One region of the Bacillus sp. 9.4 genome, then DNA from elsewhere that is predicted to be linked to it. Evidence: riboswitches for the same ligand, from Rfam matches in the RefSeq annotation. Region 1 holds a riboswitch; the other holds the start of a gene.
The links. A riboswitch is a leader RNA that binds a small molecule or an ion and turns the genes downstream of it on or off. The one in region 1 is predicted to bind S-adenosylmethionine.

Region 1 (7,818 bases):
TGCGCTTTCTTGAAGGTCGATTTCCGCTCGGACTATGCCTTCTTCCCGGCCGCCTTCAGCAAGTACACGCCCCCATGGATCAATAATCAGGCTATGTCCTGCAAATTCATTATCCGGATTTGAACCGGTACAATTGCAGGCTGCGACAAAGCATTGGTTTTCAATGGCCCGCGCAATAAGCAGGCTTTTCCAATGATCAAGGCGGGGAAGAGGCCATTCCGCAGAAATAAACAGCACGTTGGCGCCTTTTGTCGTATGTTTTCTGATCCATTCCGGAAAACGGATATCGTAACAGATCAATCCTGAGCTTTTGACGCCGTCAAGCTCAAAGTATCCGTCTTCGGAACCGGCTGATAAATACAGATGCTCATCCATCAGCTGAAAAAGATGGGCTTTTCTGTACTCTTTAATGATTTGCCCTTCCTTATCCGCGATGTACATTGTATTATAAACATCAGAATTCTTTCTGACAGCGACCGATCCGGCGACAATATGAACACCATGTTTTTTTGCCGTTTTCTTCAGCCAGCTCTGAGCGGAGCGGCCGTCTTCATCAGCGAGTTCATCAAGATTGGCCAGATCATATCCGGTCGTCCATAATTCAGGCAGAACAAGAACATCAGCATGTTTGCTTTCTTTTTCGATGAAAAATTCAGCTTTTTTTATATTTTCCGAAGGTTTTCCGTATGAAATATCAAATTGAAGACAAGATATCGTCCATTTCATCTTTTTAACACCCCAAATTTTTCTTTACTTTTTTCATTTAACCATATATGATGATGGACTATCATTTCAAGATTTTTTTAGAAGGTGAGAATAGATGAAATTTGAACAGTCTCATGTATTGAAGGAATTGCCTAAACAATTCTTCGCTTCTCTGGTGCAGAAAGTGAACCGAAAGCTCGCAGAAGGACATGACGTTATCAATCTGGGACAGGGAAATCCAGATCAGCCGACTCCTGAACATATTGTTGAGGAGATGAAACGAGCTGTTGCTGATCCTGAGAATCATAAATATTCGTCTTTTCGCGGCTCATACCGTCTGAAGTCAGCGGCTGCTGCATTTTACAAAAGAGAATACGGCATTGATCTGGATCCGGAAACCGAAGTCGCTGTATTATTCGGCGGAAAAGCGGGTCTAGTCGAGCTCCCGCAATGCTTGTTGAATCCTGGTGATACGATTTTAGTTCCCGATCCGGGTTATCCTGATTACTGGTCGGGTGTCACACTTGCAAAAGCAAAGATGGAAATGATGCCGCTCGTAAAGGACAGGGCGTTTCTCCCTGATTACAGCAGCATAACCGCTGAAGTAAGGGAACAGGCGAAATTGATGTATTTGAATTATCCGAATAATCCGACTGGAGCTGTTGCTACTTCCGAGTTCTTTGAAGATACCGTGCGTTTTGCGGCTGAAAACGGAATCTGCGTCGTTCACGATTTTGCTTACGGCGCTGTAGGATTTGACGGCTGCAAGCCTTTCAGCTTTTTGCAGACTGAAGGTGCGAAGGATATCGGAATTGAAATTTACACGCTGTCAAAAACGTATAATATGGCAGGATGGCGGGTTGGCTTTGCCGTCGGAAACGCTTCGGTCATTGAAGCGATCAATCTTTATCAAGACCATATGTTTGTCAGTCTTTTCGGAGCAACTCAGGAGGCTGCAGCAGAGGCACTGTTAGCCGATCAGACGTGTGTGGCAGAGCAAAATGCCAGATATGAGAGCAGGAGAAACGCTTGGATCACGGCATGCCGGGAAATCGGCTGGGATGTAACAGCTCCCGCAGGTTCTTTTTTTGCATGGCTGCCTGTGCCTGAAGGCTATACTTCTGAGCAGTTCTCAGATCTTTTGCTGGAAAAAGCGAATGTAGCGGTTGCGGCTGGAAACGGCTTCGGTGAATATGGCGAGGGCTACGTCAGAGTCGGACTTTTAACAAGTGAAGAAAGACTTAAGGAAGCCGCTTATCGAATTGGCAAACTGAACCTGTTTACCCAAAAAAGCATTGACAAGACCTTATAACGATGGGATAATTCAAAATAATTTATAAAATCTATATTTTCTTATCAAGAGCAGGCAGAGGGACGAGCCCGATGAAGCCCGGCAACCGACTTATAAAGCACGGTGCTAATTCTTGCAGCTGGCGGCTGAGAGATAAGATTCGGACGAGAAACGAAACCTCTTTAGACGCGATTGCAGTTTGAAGAGGTTTTTTGATATGGATGAAAATGAAAGGAGCTCTGGCATGAGTGAGTTATTAGCGACATATCTCCTGACCGAACCGGGAGCCGATACAGAGAAGAAAGCAGAACAAATCGCAACAGGATTGACAGTAGGCTCCTGGACTGATCTGCCCCTTGTAAAACAGGAGCAAATGCAAAAGCACAAGGGGCGGGTGATAAAAGTTGAGGAGAGAGAGGGAACTGCTGCATCAGAAAAACAAGCGGTCATCACAATTGCCTATCCTGAAATCAATTTCTCTCAGGATATTCCGACTTTGCTGACAACAGTGTTTGGCAAGCTGTCCCTAGACGGAAAAATCAAATTAATCGATCTTCACTTCTCTGAAGCATTTAAGCGTGCACTGCCGGGACCGAAGTTTGGCGTATACGGCATCCGGAAGCTGCTGGGAGAGTTTGAGAGACCGCTGTTAATGAGCATATTTAAAGGCGTAATCGGAAGGGACCTGAGTGATATTAAAGAACAGCTCCGGCAGCAGGCGCTTGGCGGAGTTGACTTGATTAAAGACGATGAAATTTTCTTTGAGACTGGTCTAGCGCCTTTTGAAACAAGAATTGCAGAAGGAAAGCAAATATTGAAAGAAACGTATGAACAAACTGGACATAAAACGCTGTATGCGGTGAATTTGACCGGACGTACGGCTGATCTGAAAGACAAAGCGAGACGCGCCGCCGAGTTGGGAGCGGATGCGCTTTTGTTTAATGTCTTCGCTTACGGCTTGGACGTTATGCAAGGCCTTGCGGAAGATCCTGAAATCCCAGTTCCGATTATGGCGCATCCAGCAGTGAGCGGAGCGTTTACGTCTTCTCCGTTTTACGGTTTTTCTCACGCTCTTTTACTCGGAAAATTAAACCGATATTGCGGTGCTGACTTCAGCCTCTTTCCGTCTCCATATGGTTCGGTTGCGCTTCCAAGAGCAGATGCACTGGCGATTCATGAAGAATGTGTGAGAGAGGATGCTTTTAACCAAACATTTGCTGTTCCGTCAGCAGGCATTCATCCCGGCATGGTTCCGCTATTAATGCGTGATTTCGGCATAGACCACATTATTAACGCCGGAGGAGGCGTACATGGACATCCGAACGGTGCCCAAGGCGGGGGGCGAGCGTTCAGAGCCATTATTGATGCGGTCCTAGAGGCCCAGCCGATTGATGAAAAAGCCGAACAATGCAAGGATCTTAAGCTTGCGCTAGATAAATGGGGAAAGGTTGAAGCCGTATGACGACTCGAAAACCTTTTATTATTTGTGATTTTGACGGAACAATCACGATGAACGACAACATTATAAATATCATGAAAACATTTGCTCCCCCAGAGTGGGTGGCATTAAAAGACGGCGTACTTTCCAAAACGCTGTCGATCAAGGAAGGTGTCGGGCGGATGTTCGGCCTTCTGCCCAGCCGTTTAAAAGAAGAGATTACAAGTTTTGTATTGGAAGATGCAAAAATCAGGGAAGGCTTTCGGGAATTTGTAGCATTTATCAATGAGCACGAGATTCCGTTTTATGTCATAAGCGGTGGAATGGACTTTTTTGTATATCCTTTGCTTGAAGGCATTGTGGAGAAAGACCGCATTTATTGCAACCATGCTTCATTTGACAATGACTATATCCATATTGACTGGCCTCATTCCTGCAAGGGCACATGCAGCAATCAATGCGGGTGCTGTAAGCCGTCGGTCATCCATGAACTTTCTGAACCGAACCAATATATCATCATGATCGGTGATTCGGTTACAGATGTGGAGGCAGCAAAGCTGTCTGACCTATGCTTTGCAAGGGATTATTTATTAAACGAATGTCGGGAGCAAAACCTCAATCATCTTCCGTATCAAGATTTTTATGAGATCAGAAAGGAAATTGAGAATGTAAAGGAGGTACAGGAATGGCTGCAAAACAAGAACGCTGGCGAGAGCTCGCTGAAGTAAAACGGGAATTGGCAGAGAGAGATTGGTTTCCGGCGACTAGCGGTAATCTGTCAATTAAGGTTACAGATGAGCCTTTAACATTTCTCGTCACTGCAAGCGGAAAAGATAAACGTAAAGAGACGGTTGAAGATTTTCTGCTGGTTGATCAAAACGGAGAGCCTGCTGAAAGCGGGCATTCTCTGAAACCGTCAGCAGAAACGCTTTTGCATACACATTTGTACAATAAAACCAATGCCGGATGCTGCCTGCATGTCCATACGGTAAACAATAATGTGATTTCAGAGTTATACGGAGACCAAAAGAAAATCACATTCAAAGGCCAGGAAATTATAAAAGCACTCGGCTTGTGGGAAGAGAACGCAGAAGTGACCATTCCGATTATAGAAAATCCGGCACATATCCCGACGCTTGCGGTACTGTTTGCGGAAGAGATTTCAGAAGATTCAGGAGCTGTTCTGATCCGAAATCATGGTATTACGGCTTGGGGGAGAACAGCATTTGAGGCAAAAAGAGTGCTTGAAGCGTATGAATTTTTGTTTAGCTACCATTTGAAATTGAAAACACTCCAGCATCAGCTGGTTAAATAAAAGGAGGAATTGAAATGGCTACAATTCGAATTCATGATGAGGCAAATACAACGATTGAAAATCAAGAGGAAGTAGCAAGCTTTCTGGACAGTCAAGAGGTTATTTATGAGCAATGGGATATCACGAAGCTTCCGGAACATCTCTCAGAGAAATATGACCTGACAGAAGAAGAAAAACAGCAAATTCTAGATACCTTCGAAACTGAAATTAAAGATATCTCAACCCGCCGCGGCTATAAAGCCCAGGATGTTATTTCATTGTCAGACAGCAATCCGAAACTTGATGAACTGCTTGAAAACTTTAAAAGAGAGCATCACCATACAGACGATGAGGTTCGTTTTATTGTAAGCGGACACGGTATTTTTGTCATTCAAGGCAAGGACGACACGTTTTTTGATGTCCGTTTAAACCCTGGAGATTTAATCTCTGTGCCTGAGAATATCCGCCATTACTTCACGCTTCAGGAGGACCGCAAAGTTGTCGCGGTGAGAATTTTTGTCACAACTGAAGGCTGGGTTCCGATTTATGAAAAAGACAGCGTGAATCAATAAGCATGAGATAGCCCCGTTCATCGAACGGGGCTTTTTATATTTATTGCAAACGCCACTTTTCATACTGTGACAGTTCTTTTTTAATCAGTGTCCAAATCAAACCTAAAACAGCTGCATCGTCAATGAATCCAAGACCGAGGATTACGTCTGGAATGATATCGAGCGGCATGACGATATACAGGATTGCGGCAGTTAACAGCAAAAGTGTTTTAACCTGTGAACGAGGGTAGTCGCCATTTCGCCAATCGCGAAGCATCTGAAAAAAAGTAGTGATGTGCTGAATACATTTTTTTCGGTTTTTCCTTTTCAAAATTGCTTTTCCGCCTGCCGCTCCGAGCATAATTGCTTTCTTTTTCTTCATTGGGCATACCTCCTGCCTGGCGGCGTGTTTAAGATATTCTTCACCTGGGTATTGTTCTTCTAATCCTATCAATATATCTATTATACCTGAAAAATTAACTTATTTAATGAAAATATGTTTACAAATAAAGTATAATCTGTAATAATGCACAATAACCCAATCAAACTTGTTTCCTATTTCTTAGCGGCGAGGGGTGAAGTGAATGGGCGGTTCTTCTGAACAAGAAAGATTGTTGGTGTCTATTGATGAAAAAAGAAAGTTAATGATAGATGTCGCTAGAAAGCAGGGATTTACAGGGCATGACACGATCAGGCACAGTCAGGAGCTGGATTGTTTAATAAATGAATATCACCAGCTTATGCACGAAAACGAACATTCCCAAGGGATTCAAGGCCTTGTAAAGAAATTAGGCTTGTGGCCCCGCAGAGATGTTATGCCAGCATATGATGCAAATAAATAGCGGCCTATCAGATGCATATATAAAGAGAGAGCTTTTCGGAAGCGCTCTTTTTTTCTGGGAAAAATTCATATGAAAGAGGGAACTAATGAAAGAACTGGCGATTCTCATTACCGAAATGGTCAATCAATTTCATGATGCTTTTATTTCCTTATGCGAAATATTTGGCATTCATTTAACTGACAAAGAAATGCATTTTTGGGTGATCGGCATTTTTGGCATATTCTTTTTCGGCGTCACTCACGCTGTGTTTACATGGCTTTCTAAATGGAGTATGACAGCCTTGTCCTTTATCTACACCGTTACAGTCATCATTGTCATCGTATTTGCGATTGAGATTCAGCAAAAGGTCACGGGGAGAGGGAATATGGAGTTTTTAGATGCCACGGAAGGTATAAAGGGTTTTTTAGTATTTTTTATGTTTTTTTTGCTTTTGAAAATGCTGTTGCGTTTCATCAAAATCCTTTTTTCTGGAAGACCAGCAAGCAAATCGAATGGCAATGCCCGATCACGAAGATAAAAAACCCTCCTGACATGGTCAGGGGGGCTATGATGCGGATACGGGGAGGGTGATTGTCACCTCTGTGCCTCTTCGCACTTCACTTTCAATATGAATAGAGCCTCCGTACATCAGCACGATCCGTTTACAAACAACAAGGCCGAGACCGGTTCCTTTTTCTTTAGAAGTAACAAAGGGAAGGAAGATGTGATCCAGCATTTCCTGAGAAATCCCTTCACCGTTATCCACAACTTTGATTATGGCTTTTTTATCTAAAGCTCCCAGGGAAATCGTTAGTTTGCCTCCTTCAGGCATTGACTCGAGGCCATTTTTTGCTACATTTAAAATCACTTGTTTAATATGATCTTTTGTACATTTTACGAGTAAGGGCTGCTCGGTTAAATACTGTAATTCGACTTCAACATTGTATAGATTGCCCTCAGAATAAATGATCGGCATAATCTCTCCGATAATGTCCTGAAGTGAGTTCAGCTCCCATTTTTCAGCTGTCGGCTTGCCGAGAACGAGAAACTCACTCACTATTTGATTGATGCGCTTTATCTCCTGTTCGATAATGGAGAAGTAAAGCTGATCTTCCTCACCTTTATATTTCTTTTGCAACAGCTGAATAAAGCCGCTTATGCCGGTGAGGGGGTTACGGATTTCATGGGCTGTGCTGGCAGCAAGCGTCCCGATCAGCTCTAATTTTTGCGCCTCATTTTCTGAGCGCTCCAGCTGGGTCTGCCGCTTCAGCAAATAATACAGCACGAGAATAAAAAGGATATTCAGCAGAACAATAATACATGAAAGCGGAAGCACTAGGCTTTTCGTCAGTTCTTCTATTGTGACCGGGTTCGGATAGACTTTCATATTCCAGCTGATATCATCCAGATATCCGCTGACAGGTTTCTGATCCTCTGCATGAGAGGCTTGTCCGCTCGCAAAAATCATTTTCCCGTCTTGGTTCACAACTTCAATATAAACATCAGGGCTTAGTAAGTTAATGAGATTTTTCAAATAATCAATTTGAATAGCTGCGACAAGATAATCTGTCACATTACGTTTTGAGTCCAAAACAGGCACACAAATTGTGAAAATTGGCTGACCAGTAATTCTGCTCGAATAACTATCTGAAATGACTGTCTTTTTAGTTTCCTTTGCTTTTGTAAAAAAAGATCTGTCGGCCAGGTTTACTTTCGTT
Region 2 (7,818 bases), on a different contig from region 1:
GCAGGCGGTGCAGGCATACCGGGATTTTATACGGCGACAGGCGTCGGCACCTCCATAGCCGAGGGAAAAGAACATAAAACATTCGGCGGCCGGACTTATGTGCTGGAGCGAGGCATTACCGGCGATGTGGCGATCGTCAAAGCGTGGAAAGCGGACACCATGGGCAATTTGGTTTTTAGGAAAACGGCGAGAAATTTCAATCCCATTGCCGCCATGGCAGGCAAGATCACGATTGCCGAGGCGGAAGAAATCGTGGAAGCAGGAGAGCTCGATCCAGATCACATCCATACGCCGGGAATTTACGTACAGCATGTCGTGCTTGGCGCGAGCCAAGAAAAACGGATTGAAAAACGAACAGTTCAGCAAGCATCGGGAAAGGGTGAGGCCAAGTGAAGGAAGCGAGAAAACGAATGGTCAAACGGGCTGTACAAGAAATCAAGGACGGCATGAATGTGAATCTCGGGATTGGAATGCCGACGCTTGTCGCAAATGAGATACCCGATGGCGTTCACGTCATGCTTCAGTCGGAAAACGGCTTGCTCGGAATCGGCCCCTATCCTCTGGAAGGAATGGAAGACGCGGATTTGATCAATGCGGGAAAGGAAACGATCACTGAAGTGACGGGCGCCTCTTATTTTGACAGCGCTGAGTCATTCGCGATGATAAGAGGCGGGCATATCGATTTGGCTATTCTCGGCGGAATGGAGGTTTCGGAGCAGGGGGATTTGGCCAATTGGATGATCCCGGGAAAAATGGTAAAAGGGATGGGCGGCGCTATGGATCTCGTCAACGGGGCGAAACGGATCGTTGTCATCATGGAGCACGTCAATAAGCATGGTGAATCAAAGGTGAAAAAAACATGCTCCCTTCCGCTGACAGGCCAGAAAGTCGTACACAGGCTGATTACGGATTTGGCTGTATTTGATTTTGTGAACGGCCGCATGACACTGACGGAGCTTCAGGATGGTGTCACAATTGAAGAGGTTTATGAAAAAACAGAAGCTGATTTCGCTGTAAGCCAGTCTGTACTCAATTCTTAATGGGAAGGTGTTTGACATGAGAAAACAAGTCGCCTTGGTGACAGGGGCTGCCGGCGGAATTGGATTCGAAATCGCGAGGGAATTCGCCCGGGAAGGTGCCAGCGTCATCGTTTCAGACCTCCGTCCGGAAGCATGTGAAAAAGCAGCCTCCAAGCTTGCAGAAGAAGGCTTTGACGCGGCGGCCATTCCGTATGATGTGACAAAGGAAGCGCAAGTTGCTTATACGGTGAACGTCATCCAAAAACAATTCGGCCGCTTGGATATTCTGGTGAACAATGCCGGTATTCAGCACGTCGCTCCGATTGAAGAGTTTCCGACAGACACCTTTGAACAGCTGATCAAGGTCATGCTGACGGCCCCCTTTATTGCAATGAAGCATGTTTTTCCGATCATGAAAAAACAGCAGTTTGGCAGAATCATTAATATCGCGTCTGTTAATGGTTTAGTCGGCTTTGCAGGGAAATCCGCTTACAATAGCGCCAAGCACGGCGTCATTGGACTCACAAAAGTAGGGGCGCTGGAAGGCGCGCCCCACGGCATAACAGTCAATGCGCTCTGTCCGGGTTATGTCGATACCCAGCTTGTACGCAATCAGCTTAGCGATCTATCGAAAACTAGAAATGTCCCTTACGACTCTGTACTTGAACAAGTCATTTTTCCGCTTGTGCCGCAAAAGCGACTGCTTTCCGTCAAGGAAATTGCGGATTATGCCGTGTTTTTGGCAAGCGAGAAGGCGAAGGGCGTCACTGGGCAGGCTGTCGTCCTTGATGGGGGCTACACCGCACAATGACATAAAAAACACACTTGCTCCGCTAGGGAATCAAGTGTGTTTTTTCTTTGCTTATTTCCAAACATCATTAGCGATCTCAACCACATGGCGGAGCTTCGCCCATTGCTGTTCTTCAGTCAGCTTATTGCCTTCCTCAGTTGAAGCGAATCCGCATTGAGGGCTGAGGCAAAGCTGGTCTAAGCTTACATAACGGGATGCTTCTTCGATACGGCGTTTCACGTCATCCGGATTTTCAAGCTCACCGAATTTAGATGTCACTAAGCCAAGAACAAGCTGAAGATCAGACCGTTTTACGTAACGGAGCGGCTCAAATCCGCCTGAGCGTGAATCATCATACTCTAAGAAAAGTCCGTCAAGATTCAAGCCGTCAAAAATGGTTTCGGCTGCTGCGTCATAGCCGCCTTCCGCTGTCCAAGTGGACTGGAAGTTGCCGCGACAAATATGCATGGTTACCGTCAAGTCATCCGGGCGGTCTGCAATCGCGTCGTTAATAGATTTCGCAAACAGCTGGCGAAGCTCATCAGGCGTTGTTCCGAACGCTTCGATTTGTTTTAAGCCTTTTTCTGATAAGAAAACGGCCCACGCTGTATCATCGAGCTGGAGGTAGCGGCAGCCTCTGTCATAAAACGCTTGAATCGCTTTTTTATATGCTTTGGATACATCATGCTGGAAAAGGTGATAATCTTTTTTATACGCATCCTTTTCCAGTTTTCCGCGGAAAAACAGCATATTCGGGCTTGGAATCGTCATCTTTGGCGTCGCGTCACCGGCAATGCTATGGAGAAATGAATAATCTTCAAGCATTGGGTGAGTTGAAAAGTCGATATCACCTGTGACTTTAATGCCGCGTGCTTTTGTCTGTACGTTATGGAATTGGATTCCGTGCTCAGGAGTAAACGGCTCAACGCCATCTAAGTTTTCCAGGAAATCAAAGTGCCACCACGCTCTGCGGAATTCACCGTCTGTCACGACGTTCAGGCCGGTTTCCTTCTGTTTTTCCACAATGCGGATGATTTCATCGTTTTCAATTTGGCGAAGCTGCTCAGCCGTAATTTCGCCGGCCGCTTTTTGCAGCCGCGCTTTTTTAACGGGCTCAGATCTCAGCAGGCTTCCGACTTGATCCGCGCGAAACGGCGGTTTTTTTCTTTGAAGTGATTTTTGTTCTGCGGGTGTTGTTTGTTGTGACATGTTGTCCATTCCTTCTTTCCATTCAAATATAAAAAAGCTCTTCCTTTGGATAAGGAAGAGCTTGCGTGACAATCTCAACCTTATCTTCAAGAGCAATCATTGCTCTAAAGGATTTAGCACCATTCTGTTAAACAGCGGTTGCCGGGTATCGCAGGGCCAGTCCCTCCACCTCTCTTGATAAGGAAAACCTTTTTATGAAATTTTCTGATAGTATCTATTATTCACACATTTTCTATTTCTGTCAATGATAGATTATCTCCACACATCGTTGGCAATGTCGATGACATGGCGAAGCTTTGCCCATTGCTGCTCCTCTGTCAGAAGGTTGCCTTCTTCTGTAGAGGCGAAACCGCACTGCGGGCTCAGGCATAGCTGGTCCAAGCTGACAAAATGCGCGGCTTCATTAATACGGCGTTTCACATCCTCAGGATTTTCAAGCTCGCCGTATTTCGATGTGATCAAGCCGAGCACAATTTGCAGATCCTTGCGCTTCACAAAACGGAGCGGATCAAAGTTACCGGAGCGGTCATCATCGTATTCCAAGAACAGGCCGTCAAGGTTTAAGCCGTCCAAAATCGTTTCCGCTACAGCGTCGTACCCTCCTGATGCCGCCCAGGTTGAGCGGAAGTTGCCGCGGCAAATGTGCATTGTGATCGTTAAATCGTCAGGCCGGTCTGCGACGGCATCGTTAATTGTTTTGGCAAATATGGCTGGCAATGTTTCTGGATCACCGCCGAGCGCCCGGACAACCTCTCTGCCTTTTTCCTCAAAGAAGAGAGACCATGACGTATCATCAAGCTGGAGATAACGGCAGCCAGCATCATAGAAGGCTTTGATTGCTTTTTTGTACGCTTGGGCCAGATCATGAAAGTATTCCTCTTGATCGTCATAAATCCCTTTATCCGCCTTTTCGCCAAAAAACAGCATATTTGGGCTGGGAATGGTCAATTTTGGCGTCGCGTTACCGGCAATCTCATGTAAAAATTGATAATCAGCAAGCGCTGGGTGGCTCGTAAAATCGAGTTTTCCCGTCACTTTGATGCTGCGCGCTTTCGTTTTTGTGTTATGGAACTGAATCCCCTCAGCCGGGATGAACGGTTCCACACCGTCAAGCCCTTCCAGGAAGTCATAATGCCACCAAGAACGCCGGAATTCCCCGTCTGTTACCACATCGAGACCGATTTCTTTTTGTTTTTCCACGATGCGGATGATCTCTTGATTTTCGATATCACGAAGCTGTTCTGCTGTCATCTCACCAGCCGCTTTTTTTTGCCGGGCTTGCTTTACCGGAACGGAACGAAGCAAACTGCCGACATGATCGGCGCGGAAAGGTGCTTTGCGTTGTTTTTCTGTTTTTTGTCCTGCAACATTCGTTTGTTGAGCCATGTTATTCGCCTCTTTTCTGAAATATTGAGCATGTAAAAAGCTCTTCCTTTGTGTAAGGAAGAGCTTGAACGATCAAATCTCCGCCTCATCTGCAAGAACGCAATGTTCTTAAGGATTTAGCACCATTCTGTTTGAAACAGCGGTTGCCGGGTATCATAGGGCCAGTCCCTCCACCTCTCTTGATAAGGTAAAACTTCATATTCAGATTTCAATTATCTTAATATTATTACTTTTGGATCAATTGTCAATGTTTTTTAGAGAATACTTTCATTTTCATCGTTATATAAAACCATATCAAGCACGATAGCGATGGCAGTGCAAATCAGAACATCTTCCTCGTTTGCAATCTCCAAGTGATAGGAATCACCCCAGCTTAGCCACTTTTTGCTCACTGACATCCGGACATTTTCCCCGTCCGTCAGCTGGAATTCATCCCTCCATAAATCACCATCGATTTCCCAGTTAAGCCCGGAAATCACAAATTTCGGTTTGAAAAACGTTACTTTCTTCGTTACCTCACAAACTGTTTTCCCGCCAATTGAAATCTCATAGCGCGGCAATAAAGACATTAGTTTTTGTTCTATGGAAACGAGCGTTTTCCCAGATGAGTCTGTCATTTGTAATGAGTCTCCTAACGAGAAAAAACGCCCCTCCACCTTGAATGTTTCTTGTTCATCCCGGTCATAAATGTGAAATGCATCTTTAAATGAGAACATTTTTTGTTTCATAAATAACTCGATCATTGCTGAAGTCTCCTTTGGGTTTGCCTTGTATGAAATTACGGATAGGTGGCGAAAAGGTTTCAGGCTCTAAATCAAAACAATTTTAAAAGGCTGCGTGATTCAGCAGCCTTTTCGTTTGAAATATAGAATTAGGAAAGATGCATCCGGCGTTTTTGGCGGATGGCGTCAAGGTCGATTAGGTTGTTGTGATGAGGTGCGGCTGCTGGCAGAGGGCTTGTCTTTTGCGGTTTGCGGCGATTGTCCTTGCTGAAAGAAAAAAGAAGATAGCCACATAATGCGATGATAATAAATAGGATCATATTACATACCTCCCAAAAAAAGTTTTGGTACTCTCTATTGTACGGATAAAATGCCAAAAAGTATTCAAAAAATTCTAAATCAATAAATAACAAGAAACTGTCCCTCTAAAACAGTATAACCTGATGACCTGAAAATAGTCTTGAATCACGCTGTTTGCTCTTGTTGATGATTGGTTCTATAGTTACTATCGACGATAAAATAAATTCCTTTATATAACTTTTAACCTAAGTTTTCGTAATTCAAATTGCCTGTTTTTGGGTGCTGTTTTCTTGCTTGTTTGGTTTATACCCTATTTTGCGGAATTGAACACAAAAAACCCAAATTTCGGAGCATTTGGGCGGTACGGGTGAATACAGATTGTATCTTGGGGATTTGAATGTTTTATTTGAAGAAGCGTTTGAACATTTTTCTGATTTTTTGAAATGGGCTGGATTTCTTTTGCATGTTAAGCGGCCTGGAAATGATCCATTTTTTCAAGAGACTCTTTGCAGCGATTGCATGTTTTGTCATTGTTTTTCCTCCTCATTTGTTGATACTTGTTTTACGGAGGACGCGTTTAAAATGTTTCATTTTCACACAAAAAAGCCAGTCCTTTTTTTGGACTGGCTTTTGGCATTAGGCTTGCGCTTCAAACTGCTTTGCAATCTCAACGATGACATTTACGGCTTTGACCATATTATCAACTGAGATGTATTCAAATTTGCCGTGGAAGTTTTCCCCGCCTGTAAAGATGTTTGGCGTCGGAAGCCCCATGTAGGACAGCTGCGATCCGTCGGTGCCGCCGCGGATGGGGGAAATCTTCGGTTCGATGCCGAGGTTTTCCATCGCTTGCTTGGCAATGTTGACGATTTCGATGACAGGTTCAATTTTCTCTCTCATGTTGTAGTATTGGTCGTTCATATCCAGCAGAATCCGGTCTTGCCCGTATTCGTTTTGAAGTTCTTCAACGGCACGCTTCATTGTTTCTTTTCTGTTTTGGAAATTCTCTTTGTCAAAGTCTCTAATAATGTAGTGGAGCTTTGTTTCCTCTACGTCTCCTTGAATCGACAGCAGGTGATAGAAGCCTTCATAGCCTTCCGTATATTCAGGCGCTTCGTCTGCCGGCAGCAGGCTGTTCAGCTTCATCGCGATTTTCGCAGAGTTGATCATTTTCCCTTTAGCTGTTCCGGGATGTACGTTGTTGCCTTTAATCGTAATTTTTGCGGCAGCGGCATTGAAGCTTTCGTATTCAAGCTCGCCGAGCGGCCCGCCGTCAACCGTGTAGGCAAAGGATGCATTGAACCGTTTCACATCAAATTTGTGCGGCCCTCTTCCGATTTCTTCATCAGGCGTAAAGGCGACTCTGATTGTGCCGTGCTTGATTTCAGGGTGTTTGATGAGGTAATCCATGGCTGTCATGATTTCAGCGATACCGGCCTTATTGTCTGCGCCGAGAAGGGTGGTGCTGTCTGTGGTGATGAGTGTATGGCCCTTATAGCCGGACAGCTCAGGGAATTGATCAGGTGACAGGGTGACCTGCAGCTGTTTGTTGAGAACGATGTCTTTTCCATCATAGCTTTCGATGATTTGCGGATTCACGTTTTTGCCGGTAAAGTCTGTAGCGGTGTCGACGTGAGCGAGAAAGCCGATTGTCGGCACGTCTTTTTCAGTATTGGAGGGAAGAGTTGCCATGACATAGCCGTTTTCATCAATGGCTGCATCCTGCATGCCGATGGACTTCAATTCATCAACGAGCATGTTTCCTAATGTCAATTGGCCGGGTGTGGAAGGACAAGTGTCAACGGATTCATCGGACTGTGTGTCGACTTTTACATATGTAGTAAACCGTTCAATGATTTCTTCTTTCATTTCCAATCATCTCCTTTGTCTTATTTTAGCATGGCGGGATGAGAGATTTCTATTGCACAATACCGTTTCGAATGGCAAATACGACTGCCTGTGTCCGGTCTTGGGCATTGCATTTTTGCAGGATGCGGTGCACGTGGGTTTTCACAGTGCTTTCACTGACGAAAAGCTTTTCAGCAATATCCTCATTTCTCAGTCCGTAGGCCATTTGCTGAAGAACCTCAAGCTCTCTTTTGGTGAACGGCTCTGCCAGTTCTTCGGCATGGGGCTGTTGCTTCGCTCGAAATGTCTCACTGATAATTTTAGCAGCTGTGACTGTACGGAAAATCGCCTCGCCTCTCGCCGCAGCGCGAATCGCATCTATCAACTCCTCAGGAAGTGTATCCTTCAGTAGATAGCCGACTGCGCCCGCACGGATGCCTTCAAATACGTATTCTTCCGTGTCAAAGGTGGTTAAAATGACTATCTTTGTATTTGGAAGTGCGGACATAATGTCTTTCGCCGCTTCGATGCCTGAGCAACGCGG

Region 2: another riboswitch for S-adenosylmethionine. It lies ahead of ACZ07B_RS16475 (5-methyltetrahydropteroyltriglutamate--homocysteine S-methyltransferase); the one in region 1 lies ahead of mtnW (2,3-diketo-5-methylthiopentyl-1-phosphate enolase).

What each region holds. Positions count from the first base shown of each region.
Region 1 is NZ_JBVFMU010000002.1:547,009-554,826, reverse strand. Features, by position in the region: gene ACZ07B_RS09345 (carbon-nitrogen family hydrolase) at 1-726, opposite strand, end outside; gene mtnE (methionine-glutamine aminotransferase) at 821-2,017, shown strand; SAM riboswitch class I at 2,056-2,156, shown strand; gene mtnW (2,3-diketo-5-methylthiopentyl-1-phosphate enolase) at 2,241-3,458, shown strand; gene mtnX (2-hydroxy-3-keto-5-methylthiopentenyl-1-phosphate phosphatase) at 3,455-4,162, shown strand; gene ACZ07B_RS09325 (methylthioribulose 1-phosphate dehydratase) at 4,120-4,749, shown strand; gene mtnD (acireductone dioxygenase) at 4,764-5,300, shown strand; gene ACZ07B_RS09315 (YkvA family protein) at 5,341-5,661, opposite strand; gene spo0E (aspartyl-phosphate phosphatase Spo0E) at 5,864-6,121, shown strand; gene ACZ07B_RS09305 (hypothetical protein) at 6,207-6,638, shown strand; gene kinD (sporulation kinase KinD) at 6,666-7,818, opposite strand, start outside.
Region 2 is NZ_JBVFMU010000004.1:134,081-141,898, reverse strand. Features, by position in the region: gene ACZ07B_RS16495 (CoA transferase subunit A) at 1-393, shown strand, start outside; gene ACZ07B_RS16490 (CoA transferase subunit B) at 390-1,040, shown strand; gene ACZ07B_RS16485 (3-hydroxybutyrate dehydrogenase) at 1,057-1,830, shown strand; gene ACZ07B_RS16480 (5-methyltetrahydropteroyltriglutamate--homocysteine S-methyltransferase) at 1,882-3,018, opposite strand; SAM riboswitch class I at 3,096-3,202, opposite strand; gene ACZ07B_RS16475 (5-methyltetrahydropteroyltriglutamate--homocysteine S-methyltransferase) at 3,271-4,404, opposite strand; SAM riboswitch class I at 4,487-4,593, opposite strand; gene ACZ07B_RS16470 (LURP-one-related/scramblase family protein) at 4,659-5,147, opposite strand; gene ACZ07B_RS16465 (hypothetical protein) at 5,276-5,539, opposite strand; gene ACZ07B_RS16460 (hypothetical protein) at 5,829-5,957, opposite strand; gene pepT (peptidase T) at 6,063-7,295, opposite strand; gene yxjL (two-component system response regulator YxJL) at 7,345-7,818, opposite strand, start outside.